3 regions of the Streptomyces sp. NPDC018019 genome follow, and region 3 is predicted to be linked to each of the others. Evidence: riboswitches for the same ligand, from Rfam matches in the RefSeq annotation. Region 3 holds a riboswitch; each other region holds the start of a gene.
What was found. A riboswitch is a leader RNA that binds a small molecule or an ion and turns the genes downstream of it on or off. The one in region 3 is predicted to bind cobalamin.

Region 1 (3,268 bases), on a different contig from region 3:
TGGTGCGGGTGCAGAAGCGGATCGCGTCCGGCCCGTGCTGGTTCAGGTCGCCGAAGCCGGACCGCTTCCAGCCGCCGAAGGTGTGGTACGCGACGGGCACCGGGATCGGCACGTTCACGCCGACCATGCCGGTGTGCACCCGGCGGCTGAAGTCCCGCGCGGTGTCCCCGTCGCGGGTGAAGACCGACACGCCGTTGCCGTACGGGTGCTCCGTGGGCAGCCGCAGCGCCTCCTCGTAGTCCGCCGCCCGTACCACCGACAGCACCGGGCCGAAGATCTCCTCCTGGTAGATCCGCATGTCCGGGGTGACCCGGTCGAAGAGCGAGGCGCCCGCGAAGAAGCCGTCCTCGTGGCCCGGCAGGGTGAAGCCCCGCCCGTCCACGACCAGTTCCGCGCCCTCCGTGACACCGAGGTCCACATACGCCCGGACCCGGTCCAGCGCGTCCCGGCCCACCAGTGGCCCGAAGTCGGCGTGCGGGTCGTCGCTGCGGCCGATGCGCAGCGCGCCGATCCGCTCGCGGAGCCGCGCCACCAGCGCGTCGGCCGTCTCCTCGCCCACCGGTACGGCGACCGAGACCGCCATGCAGCGCTCGCCCGCCGACCCGTACCCGGCGCCCACCAGCGCGTCCACCGCCTGGTCGAGGTCGGCGTCCGGCATCACGACCAGGTGGTTCTTGGCGCCGCCGAAGCACTGGGCGCGCTTGCCGTGGGCGGCGGCGGTCGCGTAGATGTGCGCGGCGACCGGTGTCGAGCCGACGAAGCCGAGCGCTTCGACGCGCGGGTCCTCCAGCAGCGTGTCCACCGACTCCCTGCCGCCGTGCACGACGTTGAGGACGCCCGGCGGCAGCCCCGCCTCCAGGAACAGTTCGGCGAGCCGCAGCGGCACGGACGGCGCCCGTTCGGACGGCTTCAGTACGAACGCGTTGCCGCAGGCGATGGCCGGGGCGGCCTGCCACAGCGGGATCATCGCGGGGAAGTTGAACGGGGTGATCCCGGCCATCACACCGACCGGTCGGCGCAGCGAGTGCACGTCCACACCGGTCCCGGCGTTGTCCGTGAACTCGCCCTTGAGCAGGTGCGGGATGCCGGCGGCGAACTCCACCACCTCCAGGCCGCGCTGGAGGTCGCCGTGCGCGTCCGCGACCGTCTTGCCGTGCTCGCCGGACAGCAGCCGCGCCAGCGACTCCCGCTCGCCCTCGACCAGGCGCAGGAAGTTCAGCAGCACCCGGGCGCGCCGCTGCGGGTTCCACTCGCCCCACTCCGGCTGGGCCGCCGCCGCGTCGGCGACCGCGGCCGTGGTCTCGGCGCGGTCCGCGAGCGGTACCCGGGCCTGCACGGTGCCGGTGTTGGGGTCGTACACGTCGCCGTAAGCACCCGATGTTCCCGGTGTGTGCTTGCCGCCGATGAAATGGGTCAGTTCACGGACCATGGGGCCTGCTCTCGTCAGGTGAGATCCGGGGATGGCACGGCCGGGCGCGCGTACGGCGCAACGGGCGCGGTACGCGGCGGGGCCGTGGGAACGCGAAGCGCGGGGGACCGTCAGCCGGCGGGCGGTGCCGCGGGCCGGGCCGGATCACCTGGGCCGGGGGTACGCACCGGTGCCATGCGTGTCTGCTCCATCCTCGTGGACAACACGGAACAACACCCGCGGCCGGTATCCTGGCTTCCGGATCACCGCGCGCCGCCCGCCTTCCCGACCTCGTTCGCGTCAGTGGCGTGTAGCTCGGCGTCGCACTCCCCGGTCACAGTGGCGGGACCACGCCGGATTCGCACCGGCTTCCCTGCACCGCGGGCCTTGGTCACGAACATATAGTCGGACGTCCTAGTAAGTCCAGGGGGCCGAAGATCCCCTGGCTGCCCGACGGCGGCACCGCGCTCCACGCCCGCGACCGCGCCGGGTGCGGGGACGAGCGCCGGCGGAAAGTGAGTACGGGTCCCCGACGGCGTTGAGTACGTGCACCGATGCCGCGCCGCGCCGCCGAAGTCAGGCTGGCGGTCATGAGCGCACCCGCACCTTCACCCGCCCCCGCCGACCTGCCGCAGCGTGACCCCTTCGCGCCCTCCACGACGGCGCTGCGGGTGTTCGCCGGGCTCGGCCTCCTGCTGCTCGCCGCCGCGTACTTCCTCTTCGTGATCATCGTTCTGAACCAGGCGTACAGCGGCGACGGCGCGAGCGGGCCGCTGCTGCCCGCCGCGCGGACGGCGCTGGCACTCTCCCCGGTCCCGGGGCTGATCGCCCTGTGCGTCCCGGCGGCGGGCCTGGGATACCGGGCACGGTGCAGCACCGTGTGGCTCCAGTACGCGCTGCTCGCCGCGGGCCCGGTACTGGCGGCCGTCGACTTCTCGTGAGGGCGGACGGCTTCCTACGGGAGCGCCGCCACGGCCCGCGCGGCCGGCACCAGGCCGACCGCGCGGGCCGTCCGCCACGGATCACTCCGGCACCAGCACGACCTTGAGCGCCGAATACGGGGTCCCGGGCGCCGCGGCGAGCGCCGCGAACGCCGCCTCGTGCTGCTCCAGCGGGAAGCGGTGGGTCACCAGCCGCTCCAGCGGCAGCCACCGGGCCAGCTCTATCGCCCGGGGGAACAGCCGGCTGTTGTAGTCCCCGGCCCCGATGATCTGCAACCCGCGCTGGAGGATCTCCAGCGGGCGCACGGTGGCCGACGCGTTGCTGTTGTAGCCCATGATCACGACACGGCCGCGGACCGCCGCGTACGCCAGGCACTGCTCCAGCAGGCTGCCGACGGTGTCGATGACCACGTCGCCCTGCCCCGCGAGGGCCGGGGCGTCCGGCGTGTGGACGGTGACCCGGCCGCCGAAGTCCCTGGCGAACACCTCGCGGCACAGCTCCTGCCGGTACGGGTCCGGCTCGGTCAGCAGCACCCGGGCGCCGTGGTGCTGGGCCGCCATCGCGCACACCACACCGACCGGCCCGCCGCCGGCGACGACCACGGTCTCCCCGGCCCGCACCCGGCCCGCTTCGATGTTGTTGAGCGCGCAGGCCAGCGGTTCCACGACCACCGCGCGGTCGAAGTGCATGTCCTCGGGGAGGGTGTGGAGGAACCGCTCGGGCAGCCGGATGTACTCGGCGAACGCGCCGTCCAGGTCGAGCCCGACCTCCGTACCCGCCTTGTTGACGCAGAAGTCCCAGTGCCCGCGCAGACAGGACGGGCAACCGCCGCAGTACAGCGTCGGGTTGATGACGACCCGGTCGCCCGGCTTGTGCGCGGTGACCGCGGACCCCACCTCCTCGACGGTGCCGACCGCC
Region 2 (3,268 bases), on a different contig from region 3:
ACCGCGTCCACCGCACCGTCATCGGCTCGGGCCGCGCCACGTCACCGGCGAGGACCGGCGGCCGGACGTAGCGCGTGCCATACGACTGGACCCAGCCGTGCTGGGTGGCGAGGTAGCCGGTCAGCTGCTCGGCGAAGTACTGCACCATGTCGTTGCGTTCGGGCTCGCCGTGCACCAGGACGTCGATCCCCGCCTTCTCCTGGAAGGCGAGGACCGCACGGATCTCGTCCTTGATCCGCTCCTCGTACGCGGCCGTGCCGATGCGTCCCGCCCGCAGACCGGCCCGGGCGGCGCGCAGTTCGGTGGTCTGCGGGAAGGACCCGATGGTGGTGGTCGGCAGCAGCGGCAGGCCCAGGTGGGCCCGCTGGGCGACGGCCCGCTCCGGGTACGGCGCCGAGCGGCGGGCGTCGGCGCCGGTGACGGCGGCGGCGCGGGCGCGTACGGCGGGATCGTGGGTGAGCGCGGAGCCGGCACGGGACGCCAGGGCCGCGCGGTTGGCGGCGAGTTCGGCGGCGATCGTGTCGGTGCCCTGCGCGAGGCCGCGGGCGAGCGTGACGATCTCGCCGGCCTTCTGCTTGGCGAACGCGAGCCAGCGCAGCACCTGCGGGTCGATGTCGCGCTCGGCGGCGGCGTCGAGCGGCACGTGCAGCAGGGAGCAGGAGGCCGCCACGTCGACCCGGTCGGCCAGGCCCAGCAGCGTACCGAGGGTGGCCAGGGACTTCTCGTAGTCGTTGAGCCAGACGTTGCGGCCGTTGACGACACCGGCGACCAGGCGCTTGCCGGGCAGGCCGCCCACGGCGGCGAGCGCGTCCAGATTGCCGGCGGCGGCTTCGGCGAAGTCCAGCGCCAAGCCGTCGACCGGAGCCTTGGCCAGCACCGGCAGGGCCTCGCCGAGCTGGTCGAAGTACGAGGCGACCAGCAGCTTCGGGCGGTCGGCGAGCGCGCCGAGGTCGCGGTACGCCCGCTCGGCGGCGTTGAGTTCGGCCGGGGTGCGGTCCTGCACCAGGGCGGGCTCGTCCAGCTGGACCCACGTCGCACCGGCCGCGCGCAGGTCGGCCAGGACCTCCGCGTAGACGGGCAGGAGCCGGTCGAGCAGGGTCAGCGGGTCGAAGTCGGCGGCCACACCGGGGGCGGGCTTGGCCAGCAGGAGGTAGGTGACCGGGCCGACGAGCACCGGGCGCGGCGTGTGGCCGAGCGCGAGCGCTTCCGCCAGCTCGCCGACCTGCTTGGCGGAATCCGCGGTGAAGACCGTGTGGGGCCCCAGCTCCGGGACCAGGTAGTGGTAATTGGTGTCGAACCACTTCGTCATCTCCAGCGGCGCCACGTCCTGCGTGCCGCGCGCCATGGCGAAGTAGCCGTCCAGTGCGTCGGCCTCGACGGCGGCGCGGTGCCGGTCCGGGACGGCTCCGACCATGACGCTGGTGTCCAGGACGTGGTCGTAGTACGAGAAGTCACCGGTCGGCACCTCGTGGACGCCGGCGTCGGCCAGCTGCCGCCAGTTCGCACGGCGCAGGTCCCGCGCGGTCTCCCGCAGGGCGTCCGCGGTGACGCGGCCCTTCCAGTAGCCCTCGACGGCCTTCTTCAGTTCCCGGTGCCGGCCCTGGCGGGGGTAGCCGTACACGGTGGCCCGTGCTGCCGCGGCTGCGGGCTTCGCTGTCACGGATCTCTCCTTCGCGGATACGTGGTCTGCACGCCCCGGGGACGGACGAGAACGCGAAGGGACGACGCGCCGGGCGAGCCGTGCGGCGTCCGATGACACCCCTGCCCGCCTGACATGTACTCTCCCGGACGCACGTCCGGGATGCTCCCAACCCGCCCTCGAAGGTCTCCGGAACTCACCGCGCACGCATGGACGCGCGCGGGCAACGGGCAGGTCTTCGGACTCGCGGGCACGCCTGCCGGGCTCTCCCGGCGGGCCCCTACTGGCCGTCGCTTCCCGGATCCGGCCCGGATCCAGTGCGTATGACGGCGGTCGTTCCCGCTCACCGCTGCGGGGCAGTCCCGGATTCCCACCGGGTTCCCTCTTACGACGCGCCTGCCTGGCGGGCAGGGCGAACCAGCTGCACCCGACACAGTAGAGCGATCACCACGTGCCCCGACACCCCTGTTCACATAGCGGTACGTGAAATACGACGCAGGGGCACCACAGCGTCAGGGGCGGCCCGGCCGGAACAGCCGAACCGCCCCTGGGGTGGGCCGTGATCCGTGACGTCCTGCGCTGGGGCAGGGAGCGCCCGAGAGGTCAGCCGGTGCGCGGCTTCGGCGCGGTGGAGAAGTGACCGGACGCGAGCTGCCATTCCCGGTGCAGGGTGCCCAGCGGGATGCGCTTCTGGAAGAGCGGGGTGCCGAAGACCGTCAGCTGGGTCTGGAGCGCGCCCGTCAGATCCAGCCCGCCGAAGGCTTTCCAGTCGGCCGTGGCGGTCGCCTTCGTACCGTTTCCGCTCTTCGCGCTGTCCGCGCCGTTCCTGCCTTTCCCGCCGGTCCCGCCGTTCCCGCCGAACGAACCGGTGGCCACGGCACTGGCCTCGCCGCGCAGGTACGGGGCGACATCGGCGCTCACCCCGACCGCGCCGTACAGACCGACGCTCGCCTCCGCGCCGAGCGTGGCCTTCGCCCGGCCCTCCGCCGTCACGGCGGCCTGGACCGGCGTCGCGTGCAGGCCGGACTCGCTGACGGGCCGCCACCCCTCGGCCCAGGTGTAGCCGCCGCCCACCCGGAAGTCGCCCTTGACGTCCTGCTTGATGTCGACGCTGACCCGGCCGTCCGCCTCGACCGCCAGGTAGCATGTGAGGTCCAGGTTCACGACGACCGGGACCGGGCCCACCTGGATGACCGGATCGGCGTGCAGCTTGGCGAACGGCGTCCGCAGCGGCTTGCCGTTCCCGGCCGAGGCGGCGGCCCGGCCCTTGAAGCGCCACTGGGAGGACCAGTCACCGGACAGCCCGATGAACGCGCCGCCGGGCGCCGTGCGGGCCGCGGCGGTGGGAGCGGGCGTGTTCCCCGGGCGGCTGCCGTCGTAAGCGAACTCCACCTTGGGGGAGAGCTCCACGAACCCGGCGACCGAGGCCGCGGCGCTCGCCGGGGCGTCCTCGGCGGTGGCCACCGACGCGCCGACATCGAGGCGCAGGCTGCCCAGCGGCAGCGTGGCGCCATGGGGCCCGAAGCGACGCTCGCCCTTCTGCGCCCAGGACACCTGCACGCCCTTGACCAGCGGCTCGACCGAGACGGCTGACGGGGCGACGGCCACCTTCCCGTTGGCCTTGCCCTT
Region 3 (3,268 bases):
CGGTAGGAGCCGAAGGCGAGGTGGCGTCCGCTGCCGCTGAGGGCGAAGTTCTGCACCCCGAATCCGTACGGGGACCGGCCGGCGCCCGCCGTGGGGCTCGTGGTGCGCCCGGTGCGGCGGTCGTGCACGAAGACGTCGCCCTCGCCGTTGGTGTCGCCGGGCACCAGGTTCGTCGCGCTGGAGTAGAAGGCCACGTACCGCCCGTCGGCGCTGATCCCGGGCGAGCCGGAGAGGCCGTCGCCGGGCGTGCCGGTACTGCCGACGCTGGCCAGGCCGACCTTTCCCGTCCGTAAATCCTTGACGTAGACGTCCTGGTGGCCGTTGGTGTCCGATGGTCCCAGATTGGTGGCTTCCGAGGTGAATGCCACGAACCGCCCGTTCGCGCTGAGCGCCGGCGCTCCTGAAAAACCGTTTCCCTGCGTCCCGTCCGCGGCGACGCCGACCCGCTCGGTCGCCGGTGCCGCCGGCCTCGCGGCGGCGCTCGCCGCGGGCAGCACTCCCGCCACGGCACACGCACCCGCCACCAGCCCCACGGCCTTCACGACACCCCGCGCCGCACCGTTCCTTCGCATGTCTCCCCCCCTTGCCCAACTCCCCCACCCGCCCCGCCGGCCGACGGAGCAGACAAGGAGCCAATACGCTTCAGGGGTCCCGGTCAACGCATCAGGGACATTCCGCGCCACCAATACGCCCCCTGCATCAGCCCCCGTCCAGGCCGCCCGGAGCGGTGCCGGACGACGCCGGAACGGCCGTGGAACCCCCCGGGAACAGGGCCCCCGAAGCGGCTCGGAAGCGCCTTCACAGCGGCCCGGAAGCGGCCCCGAGGCGGCCCCGGCGAGCCCCGCCGGGAGGCCCGGAACGGCCGCTGAATACCACGGCTTCGGACAACCCCGCCCCAACGCGACACAAGATATGGGGGTGGGTGCACGAGGCAGCACAAGATGTATGCTCGTCCTCGCTGTCGTCGCAGGGGAATCCGGTGCGAATCCGGAACTGTCCCGCAACGGTGTACGAAGTGCGGCAATCCGCACCCGTGAGTCCGAAGACCTGCCCACAGTACGCCCGCGCCACCTCCGGCGCGGTCGACGATACGTCCGGGCCTCGCGGGTTGGGCCGGTGGACGCTGCGCGGTGTGCCCGCGCGCCCCTCGGCATACCAGGGGTGCCGCACGCCCGTACGCGGCCCTCCGCTCCTCCCCCGGGCCCCCGCCGAGTGAGGGAGAGCAGCACGTGACCATCGCGCCAACGGAGCCCGCATCAGCCGAGCAGGTCGTGCAGCCCGCGAAGGACACGCAGCCCCGGCAGGGTGCCGGCGGCCGGGCCGAGGACGGCCCCGGCGCCGCGCTGCTGCGCACACTGACCGACCTCACCGCCGACCTGGACGCCACCGACCCCGGCAAGATCGCCGCCGCCGCGCTGCGCGGCCGGCACCCCGGCTCCGACGAGGCCGAGCTGCGCTCGCTGGCCATGGAGGCCGCGGCCGGCCTGATCGGCGACGAGCCGCAGTACTCCAAGCTGGCCGCCCGCCTGCTGACCCGTGCCATCGCGGAGGAGGCGGCCGCGGAGGGGGCGGTCGCCTTCTCCGCCTCCGTCGCCACCGGCCACCGCGAGGGCCTGATCGCCGACTCCACGGCGGCGTTCGTCCGCACCCACGCGGCCCGGCTGGACGCGCTGGTCGAACGGGCCCTGGCGGACGGCGCGGACGACCGGTTCGGCTACTTCGGCCTGCGCACCCTGCACTCCCGCTACCTGCTGCGCCACCCGATCTCCCGGCAGGTCATCGAGACCCCGCAGCACTTCCTGCTGCGCGTGGCCTGCGGCCTGGCCGAGGACCACAGCGAGCGGGCCCTGGACGACGTCGCCGAGCTGTACCGGCTGACCAGCTCGCTGTCGTACCTGCCCTCCTCGCCCACCCTGTTCAACTCCGGCACCCGGCACCCGCAGATGTCCTCCTGCTACCTGCTGGACTCCCCGCTGGACGAGCTGGACTCGATCTACGACCGCTACCACCAGGTGGCGCGCCTGTCGAAGCACGCCGGCGGCATCGGCCTGTCGTACTCCCGGGTGCGCGCCCGCGGCTCGCTGATCCGCGGCACCAACGGCCACTCCAACGGCATCGTGCCGTTCCTGCGCACCCTGGACGCCTCGGTCGCGGCCGTGAACCAGGGCGGCCGTCGCAAGGGCGCCGCCTGCGTCTACCTGGAGACCTGGCACGCGGACCTGGAGGAGTTCCTGGAGCTGCGCGACAACACGGGCGAGGAGGCCCGGCGCACCCACAACCTGAACATCGCGCACTGGATCCCCGACGAGTTCATGCGGCGCGTCGAGGCCGACGCCGACTGGTCGCTGTTCTCCCCCAGCGACGTGCCCGAGCTGGTGGACCTGTACGGCGACGAGTTCGACGCCGCGTACCGCGCGGCGGAGGCCGCGGGCCTGGCCGTCAAGCAGGTCCCGGCGCGCATCCTGTACGCGCGGATGATGCGCACCCTCGCGCAGACCGGCAACGGCTGGATGACCTTCAAGGACGCCGCCAACCGCACCGCCAACCAGACCGCCGAGCCCGGCAAGGTCGTGCACTCCTCGAACCTGTGCACCGAGATCCTGGAGGTCACCGACGACGGCGAGACGGCCGTCTGCAACCTCGGCTCGGTCAACCTCGCCGCCCACCTGGGCGACGACGGCGAGATGGACTGGGAGCGGCTGGACGCCACGGTCCGCACGGCGGTGACCTTCCTGGACCGCGTGGTGGACATCAACTTCTACCCGACCGAGCAGGCCGGCGCCTCCAACTCCCGCTGGCGGCCGGTGGGCCTGGGCCTGATGGGCCTCCAGGACGTCTTCTTCCGCCTGCGGCTGCGCTTCGACTCGCCCGAGGCGCGGGAGCTGTCCACCCGCATCTCCGAGCGGATCATGCTCGCGGCGTACGAGGCGTCCGCCGACCTGGCCGAGCGGCACGGCCCGCACCCGGCCTGGTCCGCGACCCGTACGGCCCGGGGCGTGCTGCACCCCGACCACTACCCGAACGCCGAGCCGCGCTGGGCGGACCGGTGGGCGGCGCTGCGCACCCGTATCGCGGCGACCGGCATGCGCAACTCGCTGCTGCTGGCCATCGCGCCGACCGCCACCATCGCCTCCATCGCGGGCGTGTACGAGTGCATCGAGCCGCAGGTCTCCAACCTGTTCAAGCGCGAGACGCTGTCGGGCGAGTTCCTCCAGGTCAACGCGTACCTGATCGAGGAACTGAAGGCGCTGGGCCTGTGGGACGAGCG

Region 1: it holds a riboswitch for cobalamin, as region 3 does, so the genes downstream of both, ACH4FX_RS34565 (CoA-acylating methylmalonate-semialdehyde dehydrogenase) here and ACH4FX_RS17485 (ribonucleoside-diphosphate reductase subunit alpha) in region 3, are expected to answer to the same signal.
Region 2: it holds a riboswitch for cobalamin, as region 3 does, so the genes downstream of both, metE (5-methyltetrahydropteroyltriglutamate--homocysteine S-methyltransferase) here and ACH4FX_RS17485 (ribonucleoside-diphosphate reductase subunit alpha) in region 3, are expected to answer to the same signal.

The regions. Positions count from the first base shown of each region.
Region 1 covers NZ_JBIRGD010000028.1:117,670-120,937, reverse strand. The annotation lists gene ACH4FX_RS34565 (CoA-acylating methylmalonate-semialdehyde dehydrogenase) at 1-1,429, opposite strand, end outside; cobalamin riboswitch at 1,632-1,813, opposite strand; gene ACH4FX_RS34560 (hypothetical protein) at 1,999-2,349, shown strand; gene ACH4FX_RS34555 (zinc-binding dehydrogenase) at 2,431-3,268, opposite strand, start outside.
Region 2 covers NZ_JBIRGD010000031.1:89,775-93,042, reverse strand. The annotation lists gene metE (5-methyltetrahydropteroyltriglutamate--homocysteine S-methyltransferase) at 1-1,660, opposite strand, end outside; cobalamin riboswitch at 1,851-2,076, opposite strand; gene ACH4FX_RS35915 (hypothetical protein) at 2,243-3,268, opposite strand, start outside.
Region 3 covers NZ_JBIRGD010000009.1:160,215-163,482, reverse strand. The annotation lists gene ACH4FX_RS17490 (TolB family protein) at 1-572, opposite strand, end outside; cobalamin riboswitch at 929-1,070, shown strand; gene ACH4FX_RS17485 (ribonucleoside-diphosphate reductase subunit alpha) at 1,230-3,268, shown strand, end outside.